One region of the Tsuneonella aeria genome, then DNA from elsewhere that is predicted to be linked to it. Evidence: predicted binding sites of a transcription regulator. Region 1 holds the regulator's gene; the other holds the start of a gene.
What was found. Region 1 encodes LexA, which represses DNA repair genes until DNA is damaged. Its sites were predicted from a motif close to GTTCCNCNCTTGTTCT; they were not measured.
Positions count from the first base shown of each region.

Region 1 (15,264 bases):
CGGCGCGCGCATGCCTTCGAAGATTGCGCTTCGCTACGCCGCACTCGCCCGCGAGCGGCGGGAAGGCGCGGTGGCGGTCATCCCGAGTTCCGCTTTCGTGCCCGCGAGCGACCCCACCGCGGCCGAGCTGAACACGTTCTACAACGCGAACAAGGCTGACTTCATCCGCCCTGAACGGCGCGTCTTGCGCTACGCCACGTTCGACGCGTCCGCGCTCGGCAATATCACCCCGAGCGAATCGGAAATCGCCGCGCGCTACGCCCGCGACCGCGCGAGCGAGTACGCCGCGCGCGAGACCCGGACCCTGACGCAGCTGATCGTGCCGACTCAGCAGGCGGCACAGGCAATCGCTTCACGTGGTCCCGGCGCCCTCGAGGCGGCGGCGCGCGAAGCGGGGCTCGAAACGCGCAAGATCGAGGGTGTCGAACGCGGCGCCTACGCCGGCCAGTCTTCGCAGGCCGTGGCGCAGGCCGTCTTCGGCACAGCCAAGGGCGCGATAGCAAGGCCGACGCGCGGCGGACTGGGCTGGTATGTCGTACGGGTCGACAATGTCTCTGCCATCCCCGCCCGCTCTCTGGACCAGGTTCGCGGAGCGATCGCCGCCACGCTCACGGAAGAAAAGCGCACCCGTGCACTGTCCGAGCTCGCCGCGGAAGTGGAGCAGCAGATCGACGAGGGCAACGCGCTCACCGACATCGCCGGCTCGCTCAAGGTAAACCTGCAGACGACCGCGCCGCTGGTAGGGGACGGACGGGTCTATGGTTCGGCGACCGAGCGCGCACCGGAAGTGCTCGCGCCCGCGCTGGCAAGCGCGTTCGAGATGGAGGAAGGCCAGCCCCAGATCGCCGCCATGCCGGGCGGGCAGAGCTATCTGGTCTTCGAGACCAGCCGGATTACGCCGTCGGCCGCGGCGCCGCTCGCCGAAATCCGTGACGACGTTGTCGCCGCCTGGCGCCGCTCGGTCGGCTCACGCGCCGCGAAGGCCGCCGCCGACCGCATTGTCGCGCGCATGGCGAAGGGCCAGTCGCTCCAGGCGGCCATCGATGCCGAAACCGCTGCGATCCCGGCGCCGCAGCAGGTCAGCATGTCCAGGCAGGAACTGGCAAGCCAGGGCCAGCGGGTCCCGCCGCCGCTCGCTCTCCTGTTCTCAATGGCTCAGAACAGCGTCAAGCGCCTGGAAGCGCCGAACGACATCGGCTGGTACGTGATCGAACTGGACTCCATCCGGCCCGGCGCGATCACCCCCGGCGATCCGGTGGTGGCTCAGGCCTCCGCCAGCCTTAGTCAGCTGCTCGGCCGTGAATATGGCGATGCGATGCGCGCGGCGATCCGCAAGGACGTGGGGATCGAACGCAACGCGGACGCGGTTGAGGCCGTCCGCAAGCGCCTCGTCGGCGCGAACTGAGGTCGGCCGTCTTGGACGGCTTGAGGCCCGAGAATGCCGCGGAGGCCCGCGCGGCTCTTGCAGGCGGCCGCCCCGCCCTGGTTTGGCGACGGGTGGTCGCGGATACGGAAACGCCGGTCGGGGCGGCGCGAAAGCTGATGCAGCCGGGGCGCGGCGACTTCCTGCTGGAATCGGTGGAAGGCGGCGAGGTACGCGGCCGGTACAGCCTGCTCGGGCTGGATCCCGACCTGTTGTTTCGGGCCGACGGCGCGCGGGCTGCCATCAACCGCAGATGGCAAACGAATCGCACCGCGTTCGAAGAGTGCGAGGGCGACACGTTCACCGAACTGCACGCGCTGGTGGAGGCGTGCCGCATCGACACGCCGCCCGCCCTGCCCCCTGCCCTCGCCTGCCTCGTCGGCTATTTCGGGTATGAGACAATCGGTCTGGTTGAGAAGATTCCCGCGCCGCGCGGAACAGGTCTCGGCCTTCCCGACATGCTGTTCGTCCGCCCGACGCTGATCCTGGTGTTCGACCGTCTGGGCGACGAGTTGTTCTGCATCGCGCCGCTCTGGCCGACCCAGGGGGTGTCGCCCGAAGGCGCGATCGAGACAGCAACCGATCGGATCGATTGCGCACTTGGCAAACTTGCAAGGGCGGCGCCGCCAGCCGTTCGCACGGCCGATGCGCCCCGCGTGGAACCGGTTGCCGCAATGGCATCGGGCGACTTCACGCAGATGGTCCGCCGGGCGCAGGAATACATCGCGGCAGGCGACATCTTTCAGGTCGTGCTGTCACAGCGTTTCACCTGCCCTTTTTCCCTTCCGCCCATTGCGCTCTATCGCGCGTTGCGGCGCGTGAACCCCAGCCCGTTCCTCTACTTCCTGGACTTGCCCGGGTTTGCGGTCGTCGGGTCCAGCCCGGAAATTCTCGTCCGGGTGCGGGACGACGAGGTCACGATCCGGCCGATCGCCGGCACTCGGCCGCGTGGGAGCGATCCTCAGGCAGACCGAGCGGCCGAACAGAGCCTGCTCGCCGATCCCAAGGAACGCGCCGAGCACCTCATGTTGCTGGATCTCGGCCGAAATGACGTCGGCCGGGTTTCTGCCCCCGGTTCGGTCCGGGTGACGGATAGCTTCACGGTCGAACGCTACAGCCATGTCATGCACATCGTGAGCAACGTTGTCGGCACGCTCGATCCCGCGAAGGGCGCGCTCGATGCACTGTTCGCCGGCTTTCCGGCGGGCACGGTCAGCGGTGCGCCCAAGATCCGCGCGTGCGAGATCATCGCGGAACTGGAACCCGACGCCCGTGGCCCATACGCGGGCGGGGTAGGTTACTTCGCACCCGACGGAACACTCGACTCCTGTATCGTTCTGCGCACCGGAGTGGTGAAGGACGGTACCCTCCACGTCCAGGCAGGTGCAGGCATCGTGGCCGACAGCGATCCCCGATACGAACAGCGCGAGTGCGAGGCCAAGGCGGGCGCCTTGTTCGCTGCCGCGCGCGAGGCCTATCGGGTCGCCGCCGAGCCGGAGTTCGGTCAATGAAGTGGCACGCGGCGGCGCTAGCCGCTTTCGTGGCAGGCTGCGGGCCTCAAGCCGGCGGAGAGCCGGTAACACGGATCGACCTGGAAAATCCGGGCAAGGCGATTGTCGCCGCCCCCTCCCCTGCGCCGACGCCGAAAGTGGCATTGGCCTGCACGTCTGCCACGTTCGAAGGGGTAGGATTCACGCACTGTATCGCCGAACCGGCCCGGCACCATATCTCGACTGTCCTTGGCAACCCGCCCTTTCGCAACTTCGCCGCCATGGCCGCGGGCCGCCCGGACGACGCGCCTGCGGTGGCATTCGCGGTCAATGCCGGTATGTTCGACGGTGAAGGCAAGCCGATCGGCTATTACGTCAAGGACGGCGAACGCGGGCGCGAACTCAATCGCAACGACGGTGCCGGCAATTTCCACCTGAAGCCCAACGGAGTGTTTTTCGGCACCGGAGCGAAGTGGCGGGTCATGACGGCGGACGATTTCTACGCCCAGATCGGGGACCGCCCGCAGTTCGGCACGCAGAGCGGCCCGATGCTTGTGGTCGGCGGAAAGCTCCACCCGGAAATCACCGAAGACGGTCCGAGCCGCACGATCCGCAACGGAGTTGGCATTGACGGCTCCGGCCGTGCGCATTTCGTCATCAGCGAAGGCGCGGTCTCGTTCGGGAAGATCGCACGGTTCTTCCGCGACATAGCGAAGACACCAAACGCGCTTTACCTCGATGGTTCGGTATCGGCGCTGTGGGACCCTGCCGCTGACCGGATGGACGCGCGCGCCCCGATGGGCCCCATGATCGTCGTAGAGGAACGCGACCAATGACCGAACGCCGCAGGCTCTACCCCGAAATAGAGCCCTACGAGACCGGCATGCTCGATGTCGGCGAAGGACATTCGCTCTACTACGAGCGCGTCGGCACACCGGACGCGAAGCCGGCCGTGTTTCTCCATGGCGGCCCCGGCGGCGGAATGCATCCCAACCATCGGCGGCAGTGGGATCCGGCGCGTTACGATGTGCTGCTGTTCGACCAGCGCGGCTGCGGGCGATCGCTACCGTTCGCAGGCATCGAGGCCAACGACACATGGCGGATCGTCGATGATATCGAACGGCTGCGGGCGATGTGCGGCCACGCCGCGTGGCAGGTGTTCGGCGGCAGCTGGGGCGCGACCCTGGCCCTCGCCTATGCGCAGAAACACCCGGAGCGAACGACCGAACTGGTCCTGCGCGGTGTTTTCCTTGCCCGCGAACGGGAAAAGCACTGGCTTTACAGATACGGCGCGAGCGAGATCATGGCGGAACAATGGGACGCCTTCACAGGCCTCATTCCCGAAGCCGAGCGGGACGATCTTGTCGCAGCCTACTACCGCCGGCTGACGAGCGAGGATGAACCGACACGGCTGTCAGCGGCGCGGGAGTGGTCGCTGTGGGAAGGATACGTCGCCACGTTACTGCCCTCGCCCGGCCTGCTCGACGAATTTGCGGACCCTGCAAAAGCCGTCCCCTTCGCGCGCATTTGCGCCAAGTTCTTCCTCGAGAACTTCTACCTCGATGAAGCGCAGCTCTTGCGGGATGCCGATCGCATTCGCGGGATACCGGGCATCATCGTGCAGGGCCGCCACGACATCTGCACTCCCCCCGCCTCCGCCTTGGCACTGAAGAAGGCCTGGCCTGAAGCGGAACTCTGGATCGTGCCGGACGCAGGCCACGCCGCGAGCGAGCCGGGCATCGTTGACGGACTCGTGCGGGCAACCGATCATTTCGCGGATCGCGCACCATGATCCTCGTCATCGACAACTACGACAGCTTCACGTTCAACCTAGTCCACTACCTCATGGAACTGGGCGCGAAGGTGCAGGTGGAGCGAAACGATGCGATCTCGGTGGCCGATGCGATGCGGATCGGCACGACCGGCATCGTGATTTCGCCCGGCCCCTGCACGCCCGACCAGGCCGGGATCAGCCTCGATGTTGTCGCGGCCTGCGCGGCCTCGGCCCGCGCCCTGCTTGGCGTGTGCCTGGGCCATCAGGCGATTGGACAGCACTTCGGTGGCCGGGTAGTGCGCGGTGGGTTGATGCACGGCAAGACCTCGCCCGTCACGCATGACGGCAGCGGCGTTTTCCTGGGACTGCCCTCCCCCTTCAACGCCACCCGCTATCACTCGCTGGTTGTGGAAGACGTGCCTGATGTGCTGGCCGTCAATGCCACGGCGGACGATGCGCATGTCATGGGTTTTCGCCACGTCGACCTTCCAATCCACGGCGTCCAGTTCCATCCGGAAAGCATCGCTACGGAGCACGGGCACGCGTTGCTGGCGAATTTCCTCGCGATCTGCGGCGGGCTTGAAAGGACGACGACATGAGAACGCTCCCGCAAGCCGAACCTCACCTCGATGAAAGCGAGGCCGAAGACGTCTTCGGTGCCTTGCTCGACGGCGAAGTGGATGAAGCGGAGACCGCCCGCTTCCTGTGCGACTTGTCTGACCGCGGGGAGACCGCGAGCGAGATCGCTGGCGCGGCCCGGGCGCTGCGCGCGCGGCTGCTTCCGGTAACGGCGCCCGATGGCGCGATCGACGTTTGCGGAACCGGCGGCGACGGACACCACACCCTGAACGTCTCCACCGCCGTCAGCCTGGTGGTCGCGGCCTGCGGTGTGCCGGTGGCAAAGCACGGGAACCGCGCGGCCAGCAGCAAGGCCGGCGCCGCCGATACGCTCGAGGCGCTGGGGCTCGACATGGAAGCGGCGGGAAGAACGGCAGAGAAGTCTCTGGAAATCCTCGGAATTGGGTTCCTCTTCGCTGCCAACCACCACCCTGCGATGCGGCGTATCCAGCCCATCCGTCAAAGGCTCGCCCGGCGGACGATTTTCAACCTGATGGGCCCGCTATCCAATCCCGCCGGGGTCGGGATGCAGTTGATCGGGATCGCGCGCCCCGCCTACGTTCCCATCTATGCCGACGCCATGGCGCGGCTCGGCACCGAGCGGACGCTGATCGCATCGGGCGACGAAGGACTCGACGAACTTAGCCTTGCCGGTGGCAACGAGGTCGCCGAAGTCCGCGGCCATGAATGGGAAATGCGGCGCGCCCGTGCATCGGACGCAGGCCTCCCCACCGCGCCGATCGAGGCGATCCGTGGCGGTGACGCAAGGCATAACGCGCGCGCCCTTCAGGCGCTGCTGATGGGCGCCCCCGGCCCATATCGCGACGCGGTGCTTTTCAATGCGGCAGCGGCCCTGATGGTGGCGGGACGGGCGACCGATTACGTCGGTGGGGCCGCCATGGCAGCCGAAGCGCTCGATACGGGCGCCGCTGAGCGGCTGCTTGCTGACTGGATCGAGCTCGCCCGATGAATCGCCTCGAAGAAATCTGCGCGAGAAAGCGCCTCGAAGTCGCCGATCGCAAGGCACGGGCGACGCTGGACGATCTGGATAGCGCAGCGCGCGGCCTGGAAAAACCCCGCGGGTTCGAGGCGGCTCTCCGCCGGCGGTCGCGGGATGGGTTTGCTCTGATTGCAGAGATAAAGAAAGCTTCGCCCTCCAAAGGCCTGATCCGAAGCGATTTTCGCCCTGCCCAACACGCCATCGCATACCAACGGGGCGGCGCGGCATGCCTTTCAGTGCTGACCGACGAACACTTCTTCCAGGGTCACGACGACTATTTGGCCGACGCGCGCCGGGCATGTGCCCTTCCGGTGCTGCGGAAGGACTTCGTGGTCGACCCGTGGCAAGTCGCTGAAGCGCGCGCCCTTGGTGCCGACGCGGTCCTGCTTATCGTGGCCGCCCTCGATAACGCGAAGATGGCCGAAATCGAGGCCGCTGCCCTGGAGCGCGGCATGGATGTCCTTGTGGAGGTCCATCACGAACGCGAACTGGAGCGTGCGGCTGTGCTCCGGTCCCACCTTGTCGGCGTAAACAACCGCGATCTCAAGACCTTCACGACAGATCTTGATACCACCCGGCGGCTCGCGCGATTGGCGCCGGAACATGTTCTTCTCGTCGCGGAGAGCGGCATCCGGTCGCACGCTGACTGCGAGCATCTGGCGGAATCCGGGGTCCGAACGTTCCTTGTCGGGGAAAGTCTCATGCGGGAGGACGACGTGGAAGCCGCGACCCGCCGGTTGCTTCAGGGCTGAACGCGCTCACCCATCCGACCAAACCGGTGCAACCCACCAACGCTTGACGCGCCACCAGAAGTTGCCTAATTGTTCCACGTTCGTTCCGATGCGGAACATTCGCCTTGGTAACATCTGCAAAGGGCCCACGCATGCTGACTGCCAAGCAACGCGAACTTCTTCAGTTCATCACGCTTCGTCTCGAGGCCGACGGTGTTTCGCCGTCGTTCGAGGAGATGAAGGACGCGCTCGATCTCAAGAGCAAGTCGGGCGTCCACCGACTGATCTCTGCACTCGAGGAACGTGGGTTCATCCGCCGTTTGCCCAATCGCGCCCGCGCGCTGGAGGTGGTTCGGCAGCCTGGTGATTCTGTTCCGGCCCCGCGGTCGAAGCAAGTGGCCGAGACTCACGCATTCAAGGCGGATCGCCGTCCGGAGCCCGCCAATGACGTTGTCGACCTGCCGCTTCACGGGCGGATTGCCGCCGGCGTTCCGATCGAGGCATTCGAAGGCGAGGCGACCCTCCCCGTTCCGGCCGCGCTGCTTGGCCCCGGGGAACACTACGCGCTCGAGGTGTCCGGCGATTCCATGATCGAAGCGGGCATCTTCGACGGCGATTTCGCCCTGGTACGCAAGACCGACGCGGCGCGCGACGGCGAGATCGTGGTCGCCCTTATCCGGAACGAGGAAGCGACTCTGAAGTACCTGCGGCGCGAGAACGGGATGATCCGGCTCGATCCGGCGAACGGCGCCTACGATCCCCAGATCTACCGGCCTGCCGAAGTGCAGGTCCAGGGCAAGCTGGCAGGCCTCCTCCGGCGTTATCACTAGGACGCGGGCGGAACATTCAAGTCCCGCGTTTCGTCCACCAGGGAAGGGCGCCTTGCCCTTCGGCAACCGAGCGCACGTGCGCATCGTCAAGGTCGATCGCGAGGCCGCCGCTCTCGGTTAGATAGCGTCGGTCCGCCTTCAGCCAGCGCGGTCGGCAACTGCGCGGAAGCCAGCGATCGGCGATGACGATATCGGACAGCTGGCACGCCGCGGACAGCGCGCGTTCTTCGATCCGCGATCGATTGCGCGCCATGAGAACGGTCCAGTCGCGGCCGCCCCGGTGGATTGTCATGGTGCAGAAATCCCGGCTGCACCGCGCGCCTGACCATTCCCCGATAGGCAGCGGCTCGCCCTGCATCCCTGCCAGCTCCAGCAAGTTGTCCCTTGCAAACGTGCTTCGCCCTTCGCGCAAGACGATCAGTCGCTCTCCCTCTCCCGTCACGCCAACATGCTTGCCGTCGCTGGCGACCAGGATATCGGGCACAGGCGTTGTAATCAAAAGGCCGGATGCGACGGCAACGGGAATTAACCCGAACAGCCGCCGGCGGCCTTGCCAAAGCGCCAGCCACAGGCCCCCGCCGACAAACAACGCGAACGCAATCCAGCTCATCTGCGGCATGAGCTTGACCGCGCCCGGCTGTGATGCAGTGAATTGCGCGATATCGAGCAGAAGCGAAAGCGACTTCCCGGTCAACCACCAGAGGGGCGCCCCGGCCCCGACCAGATCGAACAGCAGGGCGGCAGCGATCAGGGGCATCGTAACGAAGGTCACCAGCGGGATGGCCACGACATTCGCTAACGCGCCGTAAAAGCCCGCGCGATGAAAGTGGAACAGCACGATCGGCATCAGGGTCAATTCGATGACCACCCCGGTAAGAAGGAGCATCAGGAGCCGCCGCGCCATCCGCTCCAGCCAGCTTTCCTCGCGCGGGGCGAGGAAGGCGCGAACGGGGCCCGCCCCGTGCAGCGCGACGATCGCGATGACGGCGGCAAAGCTCATCTGAAAGCCGGGGCTCGCCACCGCCTCTGGCCAGAACAGCATCACCACGAAGGCCGCTGCTGCCACCATCCGGAGCGATAGGGGCTCCCGTCCCAAGGCCAGCGCCCCCAGGACGAGCAATGCCCCGATACAACTGCGGACCGTCGGCACCTCCGCCCCCGTCAGAAGCGTGTAGCCGACGCCTGCCACTGCGCCACAAACGGCCGCCGCCAGGGGCAGCCGAATTCGCAAGGCGAGCCACGGCCAGAGTGCGAACAAGCGCATGGCAAGGACATAGGCGCCCGCGATCACTGCGCTGACATGCAATCCGCTGATGGACAGAAGATGTGTCAGGCCGGAATCGCGCATCGCCTGCTCATCGCGCTCCGAAATGCCACCGCGGTCGCCGCTGGCAAACGCGGCCGCGATGCTCCCCTCGGAGCCGGCGACCTGCGAACGGACATGTTCAGCCAGGGAACGCTGCCACCGGGCTAGCGCGTCCCGCCGGTGCGGCGCCTCCACAATTTCGACGCTCCCGACCGCGCTACCGGTCGCAGAAAGCCCTGAGAACCACGCCGTCCGTGCGAAGTCGTAAGCGCCCGGTACCATCGGCGCCGCGGGCGGCATCAGGCGCGCGCGCAGGCGGACACGCGCACCTTCCGCAACCTCGGAGGCCAGCTTGTCGGCCGGGACGTTCACCCGAACCTTGCGTGCCTGCCCGGTGTCACCCTCCCGGTAGGCGAGCGTGAGGCGAACCCTAGCCTGCGCGGGTTGGTCTTCGCGCTCCAGTACGCGCCCATCCAGCATCACCGTCATGGGCCGCTCGAGAGGCGGCGTCCCGACGATGGAAGACCGCGTCCAAATGAGCGCGACTCCGATCGCGAAGACCAGACCAATTGTGACCGCTGCGAGGCGAAGGTGGCTGCGGTCGTCCCGCCCTCGCCAGTGGAGCAGCGCCAGCGCCGCCACGGCGAGCCCGCCCGACAATGCCGCGATCCAACCCGCCGGACGAGCAAGCACGAACCAGACAGCGATCCCGCCGGCCAGCGCCACCGCCAGCCACGGCGCCCGGTCGAAACCGGCTGAGTCCAGCCAACGCTCCGCGCGGTCCGCGAGGGTGGACAAGCGCAGCGTGTTCCGCCAAGGCGGCTGCTGCATCGCAGCATCGATCGATGGCTCCTCACCCATGGGCACGAGCGGGACGGTGCGGATCGCCATGTAACCATTGGATAGGGAATCGAATTCGGATGGCAAGCGCAAGCGGAGGAGTGGTCACCCGCTTCGCCCCCTCGCCCACCGGATTCCTCCACATAGGCGGCGCGCGCACGGCCCTGTTCAACTGGTTGTATGCCCGCCGACACGGCGGAAAATATCTCTTGCGCATCGAGGACACCGATCGCGCGCGGTCCACCGAACCCGCGATCGCCGCAATCTTCGACGGGCTGGGCTGGCTCGGCCTGGAAGGAGACGAGCCGCCCGTGTTCCAGTTCGCCCGGTCTGAACGCCATGCACAGGTGGCGCACCAGTTGCTGGAGCGGGGCGCGGCCTATCGTTGCTACCTGACCCCCGAAGATCTCGCCACGCGCCGCGCCGCCGCCCAGGCGGAGCGCCGCACCTTCCGCATCGACAGCGAATGGCGCGATGCCGATGCGTCGTCCTGGCCATCCGACCGGCCGTTCGTGGTGCGCATCAAGGCGCCGCGCGACGGAGAGACGACGATCGCGGACGAAGTCCAGGGCACTGTCACCGTTGCCAATGCCGAGCTGGACGATTTCGTACTGCTGCGGTCCGATGGTACGCCTACGTACATGCTGGCCGTGGTGGTCGACGATCACGACATGGGCGTGACCCACGTCATCCGGGGCGACGATCACCTCAACAACGCGTTCCGCCAGCTCGCGATCATCCACGCCATGGGCTGGCCTGAACCGGTCTATGCCCACGTGCCCATGATCCTGGGCGGTGACGGCGCAAAGTTGTCCAAGCGCCACGGCGCGGTGGGGGTGGACGCCTATCGCGACGAGATGGGGCTGATGCCGGAAGCGGTGTTCAACTACCTCCTGCGCCTCGGCTGGGGTCACGGCGACCGCGAGGAAATCTCGCGCGACGAAGCGGTCGCACTTTTCGATCTTTCGGGCGTCGGCCGGAGTCCGAGCCGCTTCGACATGAAGAAGCTCCTCAATCTCAACGGCCACTATATCCGCGAGGCGGATGATGCCCGTCTGGCAGAGCTCGTGGCCCCGCGGATCGGCCCTGACGTGGACCGGGCCTTGCTGACCGCCGCCATGCCGCAGCTCAAGCTGCGGGCAAAGGACCTGGTCGAACTTGCCGCCGGCGCGCGGTTCCTGTTCACACAGCGGCCCCTGCAACTCGATGAAAAGGCGGCAGCGCTGCTGACCGACGACGCGCGCGGGTTGCTCGCAAACATTTCTGACCGGCTGAAAACCCAAAACGACTGGACCCTCGCGGCGCTGGAGGCCAACCTCAAGGCATATGCGGAGGAGGTGGGCCTCGGCCTCGGCAAGCTCGCCCAGCCCTTGCGCGCGGCGCTTACCGGCACAACCACGTCGCCGGGCATATTCGATGTACTAGTCCTGCTGGGGCGCGACGAGGCGCTCGCGCGCATCGACGCACAGGCACGAACCGAAGTTTAAGGAGAAGACGATGGCGGACACGCAGGCGGCGCTGAGCTATAACGAAAAGGGCATCGACCTGCCGGTCCTGGAGGGCACGGTGGGGCCCCAGGTCATCGACATTCGCAAGCTCTATTCGCAGACCGGTGCGTTCACGTACGATCCGGGCTTCACGTCGACCGCGAGCTGCGAAAGCTCGCTGACTTATATCGATGGCGATGAAGGCGTGCTGCTTCACCGCGGGTACCCGATCGGGCAGCTTGCGGAACATTCCAGCTTCATGGAGGTCAGCTACCTGCTGCTCAACGGCGAGCTTCCATCCAGCGAAGAGCTCGACGAGTTTTCCTACACCATCAGCCGCCACACCATGCTGCACGAACAGCTGGCGACGTTCTATCGCGGGTTCCGGCGGGACGCGCACCCCATGGCGATCATGTGCGGCGTTGTGGGCGCGCTGAGCGCATTCTATCACGACAGCACGGACATTGCCGACCCGCAGCAACGCAAGATCGCCAGCCACCGCCTGATTGCGAAGATGCCGACGATCGCGGCGATGGCGTACAAGTATTCGGTTGGCCAGCCGTTCCTCTATCCGGACAACTCGCTGTCCTACACCGGCAATTTCCTGCGAATGACATTCGGCGTTCCTGCCGAACCCTACGAAGTGAACCCCGTGGTCGAACGCGCCATGGACCGGATCTTCATTCTCCACGCCGATCACGAACAGAACGCATCGACCTCCACAGTTCGACTGGCCGGCTCCTCGGGCGCCAATCCCTTCGCGTGTATCGCCGCGGGCATCGCCTGCCTCTGGGGCCCGGCCCACGGCGGAGCCAACGAGGCTGCGCTGAACATGCTGAAGGAGATCGGCACGCCGGACAAGATTCCGCACTATATCGACCGCGCGAAGGACAAGAACGATCCGTTCCGCCTGATGGGCTTCGGACACCGTGTGTACAAGAACTACGATCCGCGCGCGACCGTGATGCAGAAGACCGTGCGGGAAGTATTCGAAGCGCTGAAGGTCAACGACCCGCTGTTCGAAACCGCCTTGCAGCTGGAAGAGATCGCACTGAACGATCCCTATTTCATCGAGAAGAAGCTGTTCCCGAACGTCGATTTCTATTCCGGCATCATCCTGTCGGCGATCGGATTCCCGACCACGATGTTCACCGCGCTGTTCGCGCTGGCCCGCACCGTGGGCTGGGTGGCTCAGTGGAACGAGATGATTTCCGACCCAGGCCAGAAGATCGGCCGCCCGCGGCAGCTTTACACGGGCCCGACCGAGCGGGATTACGTGACGGTCGACAAGCGCTAATCGCGCACGATCGGGCTGGTTGCGCAGGTCCTTTGGCCTGGCGCTGTTCCTCTCCGGCGACCTGTGGGTGCTGCAGGGATTGGGGATCGTGATGTGGCCGGCCGGGAGCTCCATGCTCGCCGACCGGTCCTTGGCGCTTTACGGAGCAATCACTGCGATCGTCGGGGCGCTCATGTTCGTGGGCGGCTCGGCACGCCGCCACCGCGGCTAGTCGCTCGCGGGCACCGCCAGGGTGAATCGCGCGCCGGAACCCGGCACGCTCTCGACCGTCAGGTCCCCGCCCATCGCACGCGCCAATCGGCGCGAGATGTACAGACCCAGGCCCGACCCCCCTTCCGAACCCCGGCCAAGGCGTTCGAACTTCTCGAACACCCGTCCCTGCTGCTCCGGCGAGAGCCCCGGCCCCTCATCGCCAACGGTGACGAGCGCCCGCTCGCCGTCCCGTCCCAATGACAACGTGACAGCGGAGCCTGCAGGGGAGTAGTTGATTGCGTTGCCGACCAGGTTGAGCAGGACCTGAAGCACCCGCCGGAACTCGCCGATTGCGGGCTGGTGCTGGCCGTCGGGCGTAATCAGCGTGATGTCTTTCGCCCGGGCCCGCACGCCCAGGATGCCCACCGCCCTGCGCGCGACGTCGGCAAGATCGATGCTGTCGGGGGCCGTCGTGAAACCCTCGGCCTCCACCACCTCCAGATCCGACAGGTCTTCGATCATCGAGAGGAGGTGTTGTCCGGCGGTGGCGATGTCCGCAGCGTAGTCGCTGTACTCATCGGCCAGCGGACCGGCCAGGCGCGCGCGTATCGTTTCCGCATTCGCGATGATCCGCGCGATCGGCTGGCGGAGCACGGGCGTCAGTTCACGGCCGAAACCCGGCGGCAAGCTCGCCTGCTCTGGCGGCGCCAATTGAACCTCCGGCAAAGGGGCGTCGGCTACCAGCAGCAGCTCGAAGCCGGCGCTCCCCGGCTCGGGCCGGCCGAGGGGCACAAGGGTCACAGTCCAGTCGCGGCTTGACCCCGGCACCCGGCACCGTGCCCCATCGAGCAGGCGCCAGTGGGCTGGCCGCCGTTCCGCCAGGTCCGTGAAAGTGACTGAGGCGGTCCATGGCTGGCCCCCGCCCTGTTGCAGTGCCCGTTCGAACTCGGCCAGGTCCGGCGCGTTGACTTCGACTGTCAGCGGCCGCTGTTCCGGGTCGAGGCGCGCGGTGAGATCAGCCATGTCGCGGTCGATCGCAATCCGCCGCGCCGCTGCTTCGTGGTCCGTTTCCGGCGGCCGCGGGGTCGCGGACCAGTTTATAACCTCCACCAGGCAGCCGTCATCGCCTGGCAGCACTTCGATCCAGGCGCGAACGATTTCGTCGCCATCCAGCGCCTCGATCGTCCGCGCCAGGCGCAGGCCAAGGTTGCGCGACTTGCGTACGACCTCCAGCAACTGCGGAACGGCCACGGTGCCCGGCATGTCACCCCCGCAACGCCGTTGCAGGCCCGCGAGCAGCTCGTCAGCCTCGACCATCCGGTCCGCGCCATCGGTGCGGGCGCGTGCGAGTACGGCGGTTCCGGCCAGTACCATCAGCCGGCCGACGAGCGGGATGAGGCGGAAAGCAGCGCGCGGGCCCTGTCGGCGCCCAGGCTGTCAAGCTCCGGAGGCAAGGCGCCCTCGGGATGAAAATAGAGAAACTGCTCCTCGATGGCCCTCGGCTTCAGGCCGGCCGCCCGCATGGAAAGGGCAAACCGTGCGATCTGCCGATCGTTGGTTGCAAGGACCGTGAGCGCGCGATCCTGGTGGGATGCGGCGGAAAGCGCGGTGAGGAAGATCGCGACGCCGGCGTGGGCCACGGACAGCGCGGCGAGCATCCCCGGCCCCATGCCATGCACTAGACGCGCCAGGCGGGCGAGCCGGCTGGCCCCTTCGTCATACGATTCCCGCACCCGCGCAAGAGCGCCGGAAACCCCCTCCTCCTGTTCGCCGACGTGGCTGCGCCAGGACGCGATGCACAGGTGGAGCAAGTCTGCCGGGAGCTCACTCAGCGGCAGCTCCATGCGCCGCTGTTGCTGGACGAAACGCGCCTGCGCCGCAAGGGCGGCCATCGCCGCGGCTGCGGTCGGTGCGTCGTCGGACGACACGAGCGCTTGCAACAGGGGCGACAGGACGGGATCGATCGCGTTCTGCGCCTCGAGCCGGGCGGTGGCGTGCCACTCGATCGCGAGCGCGTGACAATGGGCGGTCAGCGCCCTTTCCGCCAGCAGTGTGTCCGCAAGCGCGCCGGCGAAGGTCGCGGCGAAGGCGCGGGGGTCGTCCACCTCGGCGGCCTCGCCTTGCGCCAGCAGCAACTGCCGCGCAATGTCGTTTACCATCCCCCGCACCCGGGTCAGGATCTCGTCGCTGAAGAGCGAGTGATCATGGTTCGCCAGCAGGTGACCCAGCACCGGACCAATCGTCCCGAGCACGGCATCCCCGTGCGCGAGCGCGTC
Region 1 is NZ_WTZA01000001.1:518,364-533,627, forward strand. Features, by position in the region: gene GRI40_RS02515 (peptidylprolyl isomerase) at 1-1,405, shown strand, start outside; gene GRI40_RS02520 (anthranilate synthase component I family protein) at 1,543-2,934, shown strand; gene GRI40_RS02525 (phosphodiester glycosidase family protein) at 2,931-3,749, shown strand; gene pip (prolyl aminopeptidase) at 3,746-4,705, shown strand; gene GRI40_RS02535 (anthranilate synthase component II) at 4,702-5,286, shown strand; gene trpD (anthranilate phosphoribosyltransferase) at 5,283-6,275, shown strand; gene trpC (indole-3-glycerol phosphate synthase TrpC) at 6,272-7,057, shown strand; gene lexA (transcriptional repressor LexA) at 7,189-7,866, shown strand; gene GRI40_RS02555 (ComEC/Rec2 family competence protein) at 7,883-10,063, opposite strand; gene gltX (glutamate--tRNA ligase) at 10,093-11,499, shown strand; gene GRI40_RS02565 (citrate synthase) at 11,510-12,796, shown strand; gene GRI40_RS02570 (hypothetical protein) at 12,816-13,007, shown strand; gene GRI40_RS02575 (sensor histidine kinase) at 13,004-14,362, opposite strand; gene GRI40_RS02580 (hypothetical protein) at 14,362-15,264, opposite strand, start outside.

Region 2 (15,264 bases), 140 kb from region 1:
CCGACCTTCAAACGCGCGGGATTGAAGATCGATGCATAATATCTGCGCCACAGCTCCTCCGTGGGATCGCCCGCGGGCGCATCGGAACGCTGCGCAGGCGGCCCTTCTTCCAGCACGGCGCGATCCCAATGGAGCGACCCCCTGGGGGTGAGGATCGACCACGTCATGTTGGCGAAGCGGCGGACGAAGAACCCCGCGTTGGCGCGCAGGATGTGATGTTCGGGTTCGAACCAGGCGACGTAATGTTCGCCCGCGCCCCCATCCCCGCCTTCGACCAGGCGGAAGCGGACGAAGGCGCGCATCTTGTGGATGTCGCGGCGCACCGCGCGCGCCATTTCGTCCAGGCGGCGCACTTCGGGATCGGCGCCGTCTTCCAACAGGCGCGGACTGCCCTGCATTCGCCACAACAGACGATAGAGCAGGGCAAAGCGTTCGGGATCGGAATGGCAGATCGCCGTCTTCGCCAACTGGACGAACGCGCGGCTGGCGCGCACCGGCGGGGCATCGGCGCCCGGACTCGGAAGGCGGCGCCGTCCGCCTGCGAACAAGTCCCCCGCGCCGCCCGGCTCGATCCACGCAACCCGGTCGGGCGGCACGTCGCGCTGGACCAGCGCGCGCGCCTGGTCGCGCCAGAACTCGAAGTCATCGGGCTCGGGCAACGTGACGCCGAACGCGCCGGGCAGGCGCATGTCGCGAAAGGGCGCGCTCATGGCGAACGAGGCCGAAAACACAGGCTCATGCCGCGAACAGCTCAAGCTGCTCGGTCTTCGGCGCCAGCAGCGCGCGAAGATCGGCGCGGTCGGTGAGCATGACCGGCCGCCAGTCGGCGGTGACGATGAACGGCCGTACCTTGGCAATCGAGACGGTGAGCCGCGCTACGTCATCCAGCCGCATCGTCCGGTGGCGGCGGCTGGCGAGAATCCGTTCGACCGCCCGCACGCCCAGGCCCGGCACGCGCAGCAGCGCCTCCTTCCCGGCACGGTTCACGTCCACGGGAAAGCGTTCGCGAAACTTCAGCGCCCAGGCGAGCTTGGGGTCGATGTCGAGCGGCAGGTTGCCGTCCGCTTCGGTCGCCTGCATGACTTCCGCCGGCTGATAGCCGTAGAACCGCATCAACCAGTCCGACTGATACAGGCGATGCTCGCGGACCAGCGGCGGGCGCTTCAGCGGCAGCACCGCGCTGGCATCGGGAATGGGCGAAAACGCGCTGTAATAGACCCGGCGCAGGCGGAAGCTGTCGTACAGCCGGCTCGCCTTGCTCACGATATCCGCATCGGTTGCCGCATCGGCACCTACGATCATCTGGGTGGATTGTCCCGCGGGGGCGAAGCGCGGCGCGTGCCTGAACCGTTTTCGCGCGTCGCGGGTTTCGACGATATCGCTTTTCACCTTGCCCATGGCGCCTGCGATCTGGCGCGCATCCTTGTCGGGCGCGAGCCGGACGAGACCGGCATCGGTCGGCAATTCCACGTTGATCGACACCCGGTCGGCGTAGAGCCCCGCCTGATGCACCAGCTCGGGGTCCGCCTCCGGAATGGTCTTCAGGTGGATGTAGCCGCGAAAATCGTGTTCTTCGCGCAGGATCCGCGCCACTTCGACCATCTGTTCCATCGTATGGTTCGACGATTTCACGATGCCTGAGGACAGGAACAGCCCTTCGATATAATTGCGCCGGTAGAAGCTGAGCGTGAGGTCCACGACCTCCTGCGGGCTGAACCGCGCCCGGCGCACGTTCGAGCTCTTGCGGTTGATGCAATAGTGGCAGTCGAAGATGCAGTGATTGGTCAGCAGAATCTTGAGCAGCGAGATGCAGCGGCCATCGGGCGCATAGGCGTGGCAGATGCCCATGCCTTCGGTCGAGCCGATCCCCTTCCCCCCAGTGGAATTGCGCCTGGTGGTGCCGGACGAAGCGCACGACGCATCGTACTTCGCTGCGTCGGCCAGGATGGCGAGCTTCTCTATCGTGCTTAACGGACCCATTCGTTCTATATATGTTCTCGCAACAGATTCGCCAACACCAATCGTTCGGTGACGATCACGCTCGGCGGAACTGGCGGGTGCGACCATCCGTTTCGTGCCGGAACCTCCAGAAAAGGAACGCGCGATGCCATTTGCCACCACCCGGGACGGAACCAGGTTACGCTGGAAGGAACTCGGCCAAGGCCGTCCGGTGATGCTCATTCACGGCTGGCCGCTTTCCGCCGACAGCTGGGACCCGATCATGATCGCGCTGGCGGACAGCGGCTATCGCGCGGTCGCGTATGACCGGCGCGGGTTCGGGCATTCGGATCATGCGCCCACGGGCTATGATTACGACACCTTCGCCGACGATCTGGCTGACGTCATGGCGGACGCCGGCGTGGAAGTCGATGCGGCCCTTGTCGGCTTTTCGATGGGAGGCGGCGAAGTCGCCCGCTACCTAAGCCGGCATGGCGGCCGCGGCGTGAGCCAGGCAGTGCTGATCGCATCGGTCGTGCCCTACATGCTCAAGACCGACGATAATCCCGATGGCGTGCCGCAATCGACCTTCGACCAGATGACTGCCGGGATGAAGAAGGATTTCCGCCACTTCTTCACCGGCTTCTTCGAGGATTTCTACGGCGACGGGGTGCTGGTGAACAAGGTGAGCCAGGAAGAGAAAGACTGGGCGTGGAGGACCGCCATGCACGCCAGCCAGTACGCCACCCTGAAAGCCGCCGAAGCGTTCGCCACGACCGATTTCCGGCCCGATCTCGCCAGCTTCACGATGCCCACGCTGGTGATCCACGGGACCAAGGACGTCACCGTGCCGATCGATGCCACCGCGCGCGCGGTCGCAAAAGCCGTGCCGGGTGCCACGCTGGTGGAATACGGTGGGGAGCCGCACGCCGTGTTCGCCACGCAGACCGAGCGGCTGGCGAAAGACCTGGTCGCATTCCTCGACCAGGGCGGTCGCAGCGGCGGGGCCGCCTGACCGGCCCGGCAGGTTTACGGATCGCGCGTTTCCTTGCGCCTCCCCGGGTCTCTTGCGGGGGCGTAAACCATGTTCCGACAATCGATATTAGGGTTGCGGATGAACTGTGGCAGGGATGGAACCGCTGCGCGTCTACGAGCCCGATGACTTTTTCGAGCGCCGGGCGTCACGCCGCGTGGAAGTGACGTGCGAGGCGGTGCTGGAGACGATGACGTCGCGCGCGTCGGGCAGTTTGTGGGACATTTCGGAAAGCGGCGCCCGGCTGGCAGTGATCGATCCGCCCCAGGCCGGTTCCACCGCCTTGCTGCGCTGGGCCGGCCGGGAAGCCGTATGCACCGTGATCTGGTCGGAAAACGGCCAGTGCGGCGTATCCTTCGCGCGTGCGCTCGACCCGGCGGTGGTGGTGGAGACGGCCAGCGTCAACCGGGTGATCGAAATGCCGATCGCGCATGTCGGCAATATCGCGCAGGGCCGCAAGCGGTCAGCCTTCCGGGCATCGTTTCAGACCGTGGCGGACGTGGCGGCGGAGTAGCGGGGGCAGTCAGGCGCACAGGCCTTGCAGGAACCAGTCCGGCACCCCGCCGCGCCCATCGCCCAGGATCCCGAGCCGATAGATCCAGTACCGCCGGCCCTGCGCGTCTTCGATGCGATAATAATCGCGCAGCCGGGCAGTGCCCTTCTCGCGCCACCACTCCGGCGCGATCCGTTCCGGCCCTTCCACCCGCACCACGTCGTGCACCTGTCCCCGCCAGCGGAAACGTTGCGGGTAGCCGTCGGGCGTCGCGTAGAGCACCGCGATCGATTCCGCCTTGTCGAGCATCTTGAGCGGGCGGGCATGGAACGCCAGTTCGCCCTGCTGCGGCGGTTCGGGTTCCAGCGGCGGCTGCCAGCGCTGGGCGCGTTCGGGAATGTGGCTGGGGTGGAGCACGGGACGGCGCACGGCCTGCGGCCCCAGGCGCACCGTCAGCCGATCGACCAGCGCCGCCAGCGAGGTGCCAGAATCCTCCGCCGCGGCTTCGATATCCGCTTGCGCCGAGGCCAGCGGTTCGGCCCAGCTTGCCCGCAGCCGCACGCATTCGATGCCGAAGCCGGCGTCCACATCGTCGAGCCGGGCGGCGAACAGACGCACGATATGCCCCGCATCGCGCGTGGCGGCGGCCAGTTCCAGGTTCCGGACAGTCACCTCGCCATCCACCTGCCACATGCCGAGTTCGAGCCGGCGGGCACCCTGCCCCAGCCTTTCTAGTTCGCGGGCCATGTCATCGGCGAGGTCGGCCATCACGCTATCGAGCAGTTCGCGGTGGCGGATCGGTTCCATCAACCGGCGCTGGACCAGCGGCATGCTAGCGGGGACGACCGGTAGCAACGGTTCAGACACTTTGCCGAGCAGCTGGTCCATCCGGACGAGCGGATTGGCAACCGCCGACCTGGCGCGAAACCGGCGGTGAAGCGCATCGCGTCCGTGGCGTTCGCCGAACCGGCCGGTCAGATCACCGATACGCTTCAACCCCAGGCGGCGCAGCACTGCCACGACCGCGTCATCCAGGCGCAACGATGCGACAGGCAATTCCGCCAGGCAGGCGGCGATGTCGTCTGCCGGAGACAGGATCGTGCCGTCGGGGCCATAATGCGACAACGCCCAGGCCGCGCCGGCGGTCGGCGCGATGGCGAAGCGGGCGGCAAGGCCCCGGGCGGCAAAGCGCGCGCGGGCATCGGCGAGCAGTTCCGCCTCCCCGCTGAACAGGTGCGCGACCGCGGTCATGTCGATCAGCAGGCCGTCGGGCGCATCCATCGCCGACCATGGACCCCAGCATAGCGACCATACGGCCAGCTTCTCCAGGAAAGCATGGTCGCCCGGTGGATCGCTGGGTGCCACCTGGATCGCCGGATACAACGCCCGCGCATCGGCCAGCATCATGCCGCTTCGCGCGCCGGCGGCAAGACCGGCGGCGTTGACCGCATCGATGCGCGGTCCGTGTGCGGTTTCAGCGATCAGCGCCAGTGGCGCGGCGTCGGCGCCTTCGCCCGGCGCCAGCCCGTTACCAAGCCGCCAGCGATCGATCGCCAGCCGCGGCAGCCATACCGACAGGATGCGGCGAGGCCGTGCCTGCACCGGTATCGGGGCCCGCGGGGCGATCGGCGACGAGGCGGGCCGCGGCAAGGCCATGTCCGTCATCGTGCAGGGTCCATGTTCCAGGGGGATGGCGGCGTGCGCGAAACAGCTCGGCACGCCATGCGGGGATGCCGGGCGCGGCGGCGTTCCAGCGCGGTGGGGGTGAAGGGGCGGCAGCAACGTCCCACCGCATCCGCGCGGACGACAGGTCGCGTTCGGCATCGAGGCGCACCAGCCACAATGGCACGCGGTGCCTTTCGGCCGCCAGCGTAAGCCGGCGCGAAGCGGTAAAATCGAGCGCGCGCGGGTTGCCCGCCAGTTCCCCGATCACCACGGCCAGATCGCGGCAGCGCAGCCCTTCTTCCAGCGCGAACAAGGCGTCTTCCACCTTGTTGGCCACCACGTGGATCAGGCGGTTGCGGAAGGCGGCGGGCAGGCCGGGACGATAGGGACGCCCGCCCACGCGCAGCGCGGCCTTGTCCTGCACCCACAGCACGGCGCGGCGATCCGCGATTTCGGCCAGCGCGGAAGAAGCCCCCGCCGGTTTCCCTGCCGCCGGTTTTCCTGCCGTCGGTTTTTCTGTCGCAAGTGCATCGGCCGCCAGTGCATCGGCTGCCAGCGCCAGCGCCGCGGCCGCCCCGCTCGCTTCCCGCGAACTGGCGAACACTTCGCTATGCCGAACGGCGGCAAGGCCAGGCCGCCATGCCGGCGCCGTGGCGGACACCCGGGCAAGACCGGCGGCGGTCGGCATTTCGGCAAGCGGTGGCATGGCGGAATATCGACTCATTTGTTCCGGTTATGTTCCATCATGGATCGATTCGCAACGGTCGGAACAACCTGTCCCCCGCCCCGTTCGCCAAGGAAAGAAAGGGAAGCCCATGAAATATGATCAAGGCAATGCCGACGAATTGAAGGAAAAGTTCTGGCGCAATTTCGCCGACTCGCCATTCGTGTTCGTTTCCTTGCAGAGCACGGCCAACGATGCCCTCGTGATGACGGCCCAGCTCGACAAGGATGCCAACAGCGCAATCTGGTTCTTCACCAACCGCGACGGTCACCTTTCCGAAATGGGGCCCGCCACCTGCACGTTCGCTGGCAAGGGACACGACCTGTTCGCCCGCTTCGAAGGGGTGCTGAGCGAAGAAACCAGCCGCGAACGGCTGGACAAGCAGTGGTCGAATTTTGTCGAGGCATGGTTCCCGGGCGGGAAGGACGATCCCAACCTGCTGATGCTCCGGATGGACCTGGGCCAGGCCGAGATCTGGGACAGCGACCTTGGCGTCATCACTACCGCCAAGATGGCGCTCGGCATGGATGTCCGCGGCGACACGGCGGGCACGCACACCGAAACCGCGCTCTGACGCACCCCGCGATGCAGGAAGGGCCGCCTCTCCGTACGGAAAGGCGGCCCTTTCTTTTTGTGCCTTTACGGCCTGACCGCGGTTAGCGGGCGTCCTCGGGGACATCGATCGGGAAGGAATGTTCCTGCCCGCCGATATCGTCCACCACTTCCACGATACCGCGGCCCAGCAGGCTGTTCCGGCGGCTGTAGCCGAAATAGACCGCGAACCCGATAACCGTCCACACCGGCAGCACCAGCATCGCTTCCAGCGGCAGGTTGAGGAACAGGAACAGGCAGCCGGCAATCGTCAGCGGGCCGACGATCGCCAGGCCGGGCACCCGGAACGGACGCTTGCGGTCGGGCGCCTGCTTGCGCAGCAGCATGACCGCGATGGCGACCATGAAGAACGCATAGAGCGTGCCCGCGTTCGCGATGTCCGCAAGCTGGCCGACCGGCAGGAACGCCGCGGCAACCGCCACGATCGCGCCGGTGATGCCGGTCACGATATAGGGGGTCTTCCACTTCGGGTGCACCGCGGAAAGCTTCTCCGGCAGCAGCCCGTCGCGCGCCATCACGAAGAAGATGCGCGTCTGGCCGAACAGCAGGATCAGGATCACCGAAGGCAGCGCCAGGAACGCCGCGATGCCCAGCATGTTGCCGATGCCCGAGAAACCGATCTGCCGCAGCACATGCGCCAGCGCCTCGTTGGAACAGACCAGCGCATCGGCATGGGCCGCCATCGCGCACTGGCGGGCAAGCTCTTCCGAACCGGCGGGGAACGGGACGCCGTTCGGCCCCATGATCGGCTGGCCGCCGATGGTGCCGACCGCGCCGGCCGCGACCAGGATGTAGAAGATCGTGCAGATGAGCAGCGACCCGACAAGCCCGATGGGCACGTTACGCTGCGGGTTGCGGGTTTCCTCCGCCGCCGTCGAAACCGCGTCGAACCCGACGTATGCGAAGAAGATCGTCGCCGCCGCACCGACTGCGCCAACCCCGGAACCGAACCCGCCGAACAGGCCGGCCGGCAGGAACGGGTTGAACTTGTCGGGATCGAAATATGCGCTGGTCAGCGTCAGCGCGATGAAGATCGTCAGCGCGGTGATCTTGATCGCCACCAGCACCGCGTTGACCCGCGCGCTTTCGGTCGTGCCGATCATCAGCAGCCAGGTCACCAGCAAGGCGATGATAAGCGCCGGGAGGTTGATGAAACCGCCCGCCGCGCCGCCCAGCGCGAGCGGCCCGGCGCTCAGCCAGGCAGGTAACTGCACGCCGAAGAATTCGTTCAAGATGGTCCCGGTGAAATACCCTGACCACCCCACCGAAACGGCCGAGGCCGCGATCGCGTATTCGAGGACGAGGGCCCAGCCGACCGTCCAGGCCAGGAATTCCCCCATGGTGGCGTAGCTGTAGGTGTAGGCCGAACCCGCGACGGGGATCATCGCGGCGATCTCCGCATAGCAGAGCGCGGCAACGATGCAGACCGCGCCGGCGATGATGAACGCCAGCATCAGGCCGGGGCCGGCCTTCTGCGCGCCCGCGGCGGTCAGCACGAAAATGCCCGTGCCGATGATGCAGCCGATCCCGAACAGGGTGAGCTGCACGGCGCCGAGCGAACGATGGAGTGACTTCTTCTGCGCCGTCGCCAAGATGGCGTCGAGCGGCTTAATCCGGTCGAGTAACATGACCCCAATCCTCTTGTCAGGCGGCCGTTGGCGGCCCGCCTCCCTCATGGCGCGCGAAGCTAGCGTGGTGGATGGTCAGCGCAAGCCGTAATGTCCGGGCTTTCCCCGTCTCCGTGCCGCAGCTAGAGACCCGCGAATGTCCACCACGTTCCAGCTCGACACCGCGACCAGCCGCGCGACGCCCACCCCGCAGCCGATGCGGCGGCTGACCGTGCCGGCGATCAAGGGTCGCAAGGCGGGCGGCCAGACGCGCGATCCGCTGGTCATGCTCACCGCGTACACCGCGCGCCAGGCGCAGCTTCTCGACACGCATTGCGACATGCTGCTGGTGGGCGATTCCCTCGGCCAGGTCATCTACGGCCTGCCGTCCACGCTCCAGGTCACGCTGGAGATGATGATCGCGCACGGCGCCGCCGTCGTTCGCGGCAGCTACCACAGCCTCGTTGTCGTCGACATGCCGTTCGGCGCATACGAAGCCAGCCCGCAGAAAGCGTTCGACAGCGCGAGCCGGATCATGGCGGAAACGGGCGCCGCAGGCGTCAAGCTGGAAGGCGGCGCGGCGATGGCCGAAACGATCGCCTTCCTGTCGCAGCGCGGCATTCCGGTCATGGCCCACGTCGGCCTGACACCCCAGGCGGTCAACGCGCTCGGCGGCTATGGCGCGCGCGGCCGCAGCCAGGAAGAACACGCCAGGATCGTATCCGATGGCAAGGCCGTGCAGGAAGCGGGCGCGTTCGCCGTCGTCGCCGAAGGTGTCGTGGAACCCATCGCGGTCGCCCTGACGCAGAGCCTGGAGATTCCCGTGATCGGCATCGGCGCGTCGGCGGAATGTGACGGCCAGGTTCTCGTCACCGAAGACATGCTCGGCATGTTCGAGCGCGTGCCGCGTTTCGTCAAGCGGTACGAAGACCTCGCCTCTGTCATTTCGAAAGCCGCCGAAACATATGCCGCCGAAGTGCGTTCGCGCACATTCCCCACCCGCGACCAGACATACCAGCCGCGGTAATCCGCGACTTCCTGCCCCCGCTCATTCGGAATCACGATGGACACGCTCAAGCGCTTCTACACACTCTCGCTCATCTTCACGATCGTCTGCCTGGGCCTTGGCGCATGGTACGGGTTATCGAGCACCGGCAGCGTCGGGGGCATGCTCCAGTTGCTGTGGATCGTCGTCGTGCTCTCCGTCCTCGAGATTTCGCTGAGCTTCGATAACGCCGTGGTCAACGCGTCGGTTTTGAAGGACATGGACCGCACCTGGCAGCGGCGCTTCCTCACCTGGGGTATCCTGTTCGCAGTGTTCGGGATGCGGATCGTGTTCCCGCTCGCCATCGTGGCGATCGCGGCCGGGCTCGGACCGGTGCAGGCCGTGAACCTGTCGCTCAACGATCCGCTCGAATACGAACGCATCGTGTCGAGCGCGCATGTCGGTATCGCCGGTTTCGGCGGCGCGTTCCTGGCGATGGTCGGCCTCAAGTTCTTCTTCGATGGCGAGAAAGACGTTCACTGGATCGGTTCGGTCGAGCGGTTCCTCGGCAAATTCTCCGCCCTTCCCGCGGCGGAGATCGCGCTGCTGCTCCTGACCCTGTGGGGCATTTCGCTGGTGCTGCCGGATGCGGACGCGCTGACATTCCTGGTCGCCGGCATCCTTGGCCTTGTCACGTTCATCGCGGTCGAGGGGATCAGCACGCTGCTGGAACTGAGCGAGGAGAAGCAGCGCCTTGCCGGTGCGGCGGTGCGCAGCGGACTGGGCGGGTTCCTTTACCTCAATATCCTCGACGCCAGCTTCAGCTTCGATGGCGTGATCGGCGCGTTCGCACTGTCCAACAACATGATCGTCATCGCGCTCGGCCTGTCGATCGGGGCGATGTTCGTCCGCTCCATGACGATCCACCTCGTCGAACAGGGCACGCTCGCCCAGTATCGCTATCTCGAACACGGCGCATTCTGGGCGATCATCGTGCTCGGCGGCATCATGCTGCTGTCGGCGCGCTGGCACATCCCGGAAACGATCACGGGCCTCATCGGCGCGATCCTGATCGGTCTGTCGCTGTGGTGGTCGGTGCGGTTCAACCGCAACAATCCGGAGCCTGTCGAGGACGCCGTGCGAGGCGACTAGCCAGCGGCGCGCTCACCATCAGCTGCAGCAGGTGATAGACCAGCAGCGGCAACAGGATCATGCCGGCAGCCGCGGGCGGGAACAGCACCGACGCCAGCGGCGCGCCCATCGCCAGGCTCTTGTGCGCCCCGGCGAACAGGAACGCGATCCGGTCCGCGATATCGAGGGCAAGCATCCGGCCGATCGCCCAGGCAGCGCCGAATGCCGCGCCCAGCATGGCGACGACGCCGGCCAGCAGGACCAGCCATTCCGCCGCCCCGACCCGCGCCCACAGCCCCTGTTCGACGGCCGCGGAAAACGCGACGTAAACGGCGATGGCGATAGACAGTCGGTCCATCCAGGTGATGAGCGCCCGGTGGTCGCCGATCCACGGGGCAAGGCGCACCTGCAGCACCTGCCCGATCGCGAAGGGCACCACCAGAATCGCGACGATCTTCACGAGGCCGTCCATGCCGAGTTCCGCCGCGCTGCCCCCGCCCATGGCCGCGAAGATCGGCACGGTCAGGAACACGCCCATCACGTTGAGGAGCGCGGCCGCCACCACCGAATTCGCCACGTTTCCATCCGCCAGGGACGTGTACGCGGTGGCGGACTGCACGGTGGAGGGAAGCGCGCCCAGGAACAGGAAACCCAGCGCCACCATCGGCGGCAACACGGGCGCCATCGCGATGGCGAAGCCCTTGCCCATCAGGGTCATCGCACCAAAGCACCAGATCGCCAGCGGCAACAGGAACTGCCAGTGCCCGATCCCGCGCCGAACCTGGTCGCGCGAAAGGCGCAGACCGTTGAGCAGGAACAGCAGGAAGATCGCGCCGTTCGACACGGCCTGTGCGATATCGCGCTGCCCGCCGGTGGCCGGCAGCACGCTCGCCAGCAGGATCGCCAGCACCAGCAGACGGACCATCGGATCGAAAACAGTCAGCACACGTGTCATGTGCCGCGGCTTGGCGCGGCAGGCCCACCGTGTCGAGCGTTCAGGCGTGCAGATCGTACTGCTTCAGGAGATCGTAGAGCGTCGGACGGCTGATCCCCAGCAGCTTGGCGGTGTTGGAGATGTTCCCGTCGCTCCGCGCCAGGGCGTGGCGGATCACCGTGCGATCGGCGCGTTCGCGCGCGCCCTTCAGGTTGAGCACCTCGGCGCCCGATGGATCGTCCGCCCCGCCCGGCAGATCGAGATCCTGCGCGACCACCAGCTTGTCGTCGGCCATGATGACCGCCCGCTTCACCCGGTTCTCCAGCTCGCGTACGTTGCCGGGCCAGTGCCACGCGTCGATGGCCGCCAGCGCATCGGCGCTGAAGCCCTTCACCCGGGGGTTCATCTCCCGCGAGAGACGGGCGAGGAAGGCCTTGGCAAGCAGCACCGCGTCCCCCGGCCGCTCCGCCAGCGTGGGGACTTTGACGACGATTTCCGCCAGGCGATAGAACAGGTCTTCGCGGAAAGTGCCCGCCGCGATCATCGCTTCCAGATCCTGGTGCGTGGCGCACACGATCCGCGTGTCGACCGCGATGGCCTTGCGCCCGCCGACCCGCTCGATCGTCCTTTCCTGGAGAAAGCGCAGCAGCTTGACCTGCAAGGGCAGCGGAATATCGCCCACTTCGTCGAGGAAAAGCGTGCCGCCATGCGCCAGCTCGATCTTGCCCTCGTTGCTCCGCACCGCGCCGGTGAACGCACCGCGTTCGTGACCGAACAGCTCGGCTTCCAGCAGGGTTTCGGGAATGGCCGCGCAGTTCAGCGCCACGAACGACCCGTCCCGCCGGTCGCTCGCGTCGTGGACGCCGCGTGCCAGCAGCTCTTTCCCCGTGCCGCTGGCGCCCAGCAGCATGACCGAGACGTTCGTCCGCGCCACGCGCTCGATCGTGCGGGCAACCTTGGTCATCTCGGGCGCGGCGGTGATGAGCGTGCCGAGCACCGTCTTGTCCTCGCCCACCCTGGCGGCGAGCCGGCGATTTTCCGCCTCGAGTTCGCGCAGGGCGAACGCGCGGCGCACGATCAGGCCGAGAGCATCGATGTCGACCGGCTTCTGGTAGAAATCGTACGCCCCGCGCTGGATCGCCTGCAGGGCGCTTTCCCGGGCGCCGTGTCCGGACGCGACGATCACCTTCGTATCCGGCTTCAGGGCCATGATCGCATCGAGGATGGCAAACCCCTCGCTGGTCCCGTCGGGATCCGGCGGCAGGCCGAGGTCGAGCGTGACGACGCCCGGCTCCTCGCTTCGCAGCGCCGCCAGCGCGCTCTCCCGGTTCCCGGCAATGGTCACGGCGAAATCGTCGTACGCCCACTTGAGCTGCGCCTGCAGCCCCGCGTCGTCCTCGATCACCAGCAGCCGCGGCTTGTCTTCGCGCATCATGCGACCTCGTTCACGCGCGGGTGTTCCGCGATGAATTCCGCTGCGGCCGAAAGGGGCAGGACAATCGCGAAGCGCGTGCCCAGCCCTTCCCGCGACAGGACATCCAGACGCCCGCCCATGCCGCGCACCAGTTCGCGCGCCTCGAACGCGCCGATGCCGAACCCGCCGGTCTTGGACGATACGAACGGCTTGAACAGGCCTTCGCGGACAAACCGGGGCGTCATCCCCGCGCCCGCATCGACGATCTCGATGCGTCCCTGCAATCCGTCGCACGACACGTCGAGATAGACCGGCATGGCCGGCGCGCTGGCCTCCACCGCGTTCTGCACCAGGTGGACCAGCGCCTGCTCCAACCCATCGGGATCGCCGAGCACGATGCACGGATCGCAGCGCGTCAACTGCACCGGGTGGCCCCCGGCATACCGGCCCGCCACGCGCTGCGCCATCGCGGCCAGATCGATCGGGAGCCGGGCCGATGGCGACGGGGCGCCGTACCGGCCGAGCCGCGCCAGCAGCGCGTTCAGCTTTTCCGCGCTCTTGGTCAGTGTCACCAGCATATCCTTGCGGAATTCGGGGTTGTCCGCGTGCCGCTCCGCATTGCGGGCAAGCAGCGACATCTGGCTGGCGAGATTCTTGATGTCGTGCATCACGAACGCGATGCGGCGGTTGAAGTCGTCGAAGCGGGCCGCCTCCACCAGCGCTTCGTGCCCGGCCTGTTCCGCCAGGAAACTGGCGAGCTGGCTGCCGACGGTCTTCAGCAGGTCGAAATCCTCCCAGTCCAGCCGGCGCGCGATCGGAGGCCGGGCAAGGACCGCGACGCCCACCAGTCGATCGAAGTGGATCAGGGGGATCACCGCCCACGCCTTGGGATCATCGCGCAGCCACCCGGGAACCAGTGCCGCCTCACCGAAGCGGTCGGTCCCGGCGCGCACGTCGTCGAGCTCGATGACCATGCCCCCACGTTCCAGGAACGCGGCGAATTCCGGATCGCACGCATTCCCCGGCGCGGGCGCACCGGGCCACTGCCACGATCCTGCCAGCGTGAACGCCCCGTCGTCGGCCGGCAGCAGCAGGACGGCACCCGTGCTGTCGGTGATATCGGCCAGCGCCTGGGCCGCGCGATCGGGCAAGGCCGGCGCATCGGGGCCGGCGCGGCCGATCGTCGCGGTAAAGCGAAGCCACTCCGCCCGGTAATCGTAACGATGCTGGAACAGGTGCTTGAAGGCGTTGACCCGCAGCCAGCCGCGCACCTTGCCCGACGGCAGCCAGAACACCGCCGCCGTCACCGCCGCGAACAGGAAGGCGACTTGCGTCAACCGGCCGAGGTCGCCGCCCAGCAGGCTGAGCCAGCGCGACACGAGCAGCATTCCGGCAAGGTACAGGCCGATGAGCGCGAGCGACAGCGACTGGAACGCCACCGCGCGGCTCGGCACCAGCTTCAGATCCGCCGCCCGCGCGTTCGCGGCCACCGCCAGCAACGACGCAACCGCAGCAGGAACCAGTCCACGAAGCGCGCTCACCTCCGCGGGCATCGACTGGGTGAACCAGGCAGCCGCGTAGAAATTGAGCTGGAACGTCCAGAACACGGTCAGCGCCGCGGCGGGCCAGCGCAGGATCTGCCGCGCCACCGGCGATGCGCCTGCATAAAGGTTATGCACCAGCACCAGCGCGCCCACGGCGACCAGCGTTCGTAGCGACGCCGTGACCGAGAACGCGACCGCGTGCAGGCCCTTGTCCGCACCGAAGCGGGCGTCGAGCAGGGTGACGAGCGGCAACAGGCATTCCACCAGGCACAACACCATCACCAGCGGGCGGATTGGCGCCAGCATCTGGTCACGGCCATCGTTGCCGAACAGGCGATAGAGCACGACCACCCAGGCAAGATTGCGCGCGCTTTCGATGATTTCCGCGGCGGTCGATCCAGCGCCCCAGGCCGCGGCCGTCACGCACCAGACCGCGGTGATGAGCAGCGCCGCGATGGCCGCGGGCCGTTCGCTCCGCGGGCTCGCGCGCCGCCACAGCAGCGCCGCCACCAGCGCGCAGGCGACCGCGCCTGCGAGGTTGAGGGCAAACCCCAGCAGCGACCATGCCGCGTCCGCCGGCATCAGCGCGCACCTTCCGGCCACAGAATGACGCGCACCGTCTGCAGCAGGATCAGCAGGTCGAGGAAGGGTGTGTAGTTCTTTGCGTAATAGAGATCGTATTCGAGCTTCGCCCGCGAATCCTCGACACTGGCGCCATAGGGGTAGTTGATCTGCGCCCAGCCGGTGATCCCCGGCTTCACCATGTGCCGTTCGGCGTAATAGGGCAGCTTGTCGTCGAGATCGGCCACGAACTGCGGCACTTCCGGGCGCGGCCCGACGAAGCTCATCCGGCCGGTCAGCACGGTCCACACCTGCGGCAGTTCGTCGATGCGGACCTTGCGGATGAAGCGGCCCAGCCGGGTCACGCGCGGATCGTTCCGCGACGCCCAGCGCGCGCCGTCCTTTTCCGCATCGGTCCGCATGGAACGCAGCTTCACCAGCTCGAACGTCTGGCCGTACAGGCCCACCCGGCTCTGGCGGAAGAACGCCGGCCCCTTGCTGTCGAGCTTCACCAGCACGGCGAACACCAGGATGACCGGCAGCGTCAGGATCAGCAGCAGCCCGCTCGCAAGGATGTCGAACACCCGCTTCGCCGCGCTGGAGATCGCGCGGCCCGACGAGAA
Region 2 is NZ_WTZA01000001.1:374,858-390,121, reverse strand. Features, by position in the region: gene GRI40_RS01925 (UdgX family uracil-DNA binding protein) at 1-710, opposite strand, end outside; gene GRI40_RS01920 (putative DNA modification/repair radical SAM protein) at 736-1,980, opposite strand; gene GRI40_RS01915 (alpha/beta fold hydrolase) at 2,105-2,953, shown strand; gene GRI40_RS01910 (PilZ domain-containing protein) at 3,069-3,485, shown strand; gene GRI40_RS01905 (DUF6504 family protein) at 3,495-5,066, opposite strand; gene GRI40_RS13770 (hypothetical protein) at 4,993-5,853, opposite strand; gene GRI40_RS01895 (pyridoxamine 5'-phosphate oxidase family protein) at 5,945-6,427, shown strand; gene GRI40_RS01890 (amino acid permease) at 6,510-8,093, opposite strand; gene panB (3-methyl-2-oxobutanoate hydroxymethyltransferase) at 8,230-9,099, shown strand; gene GRI40_RS01880 (DUF475 domain-containing protein) at 9,136-10,209, shown strand; gene GRI40_RS01875 (bile acid:sodium symporter family protein) at 10,160-11,143, opposite strand; gene prsR (PEP-CTERM-box response regulator transcription factor) at 11,184-12,554, opposite strand; gene prsK (XrtA/PEP-CTERM system histidine kinase PrsK) at 12,554-14,662, opposite strand; gene GRI40_RS01860 (TIGR03013 family XrtA/PEP-CTERM system glycosyltransferase) at 14,662-15,264, opposite strand, start outside.
Region 2: a site for LexA is predicted at 1,983-1,998, ahead of GRI40_RS01920 (putative DNA modification/repair radical SAM protein). Genes of this name have one in related genera too.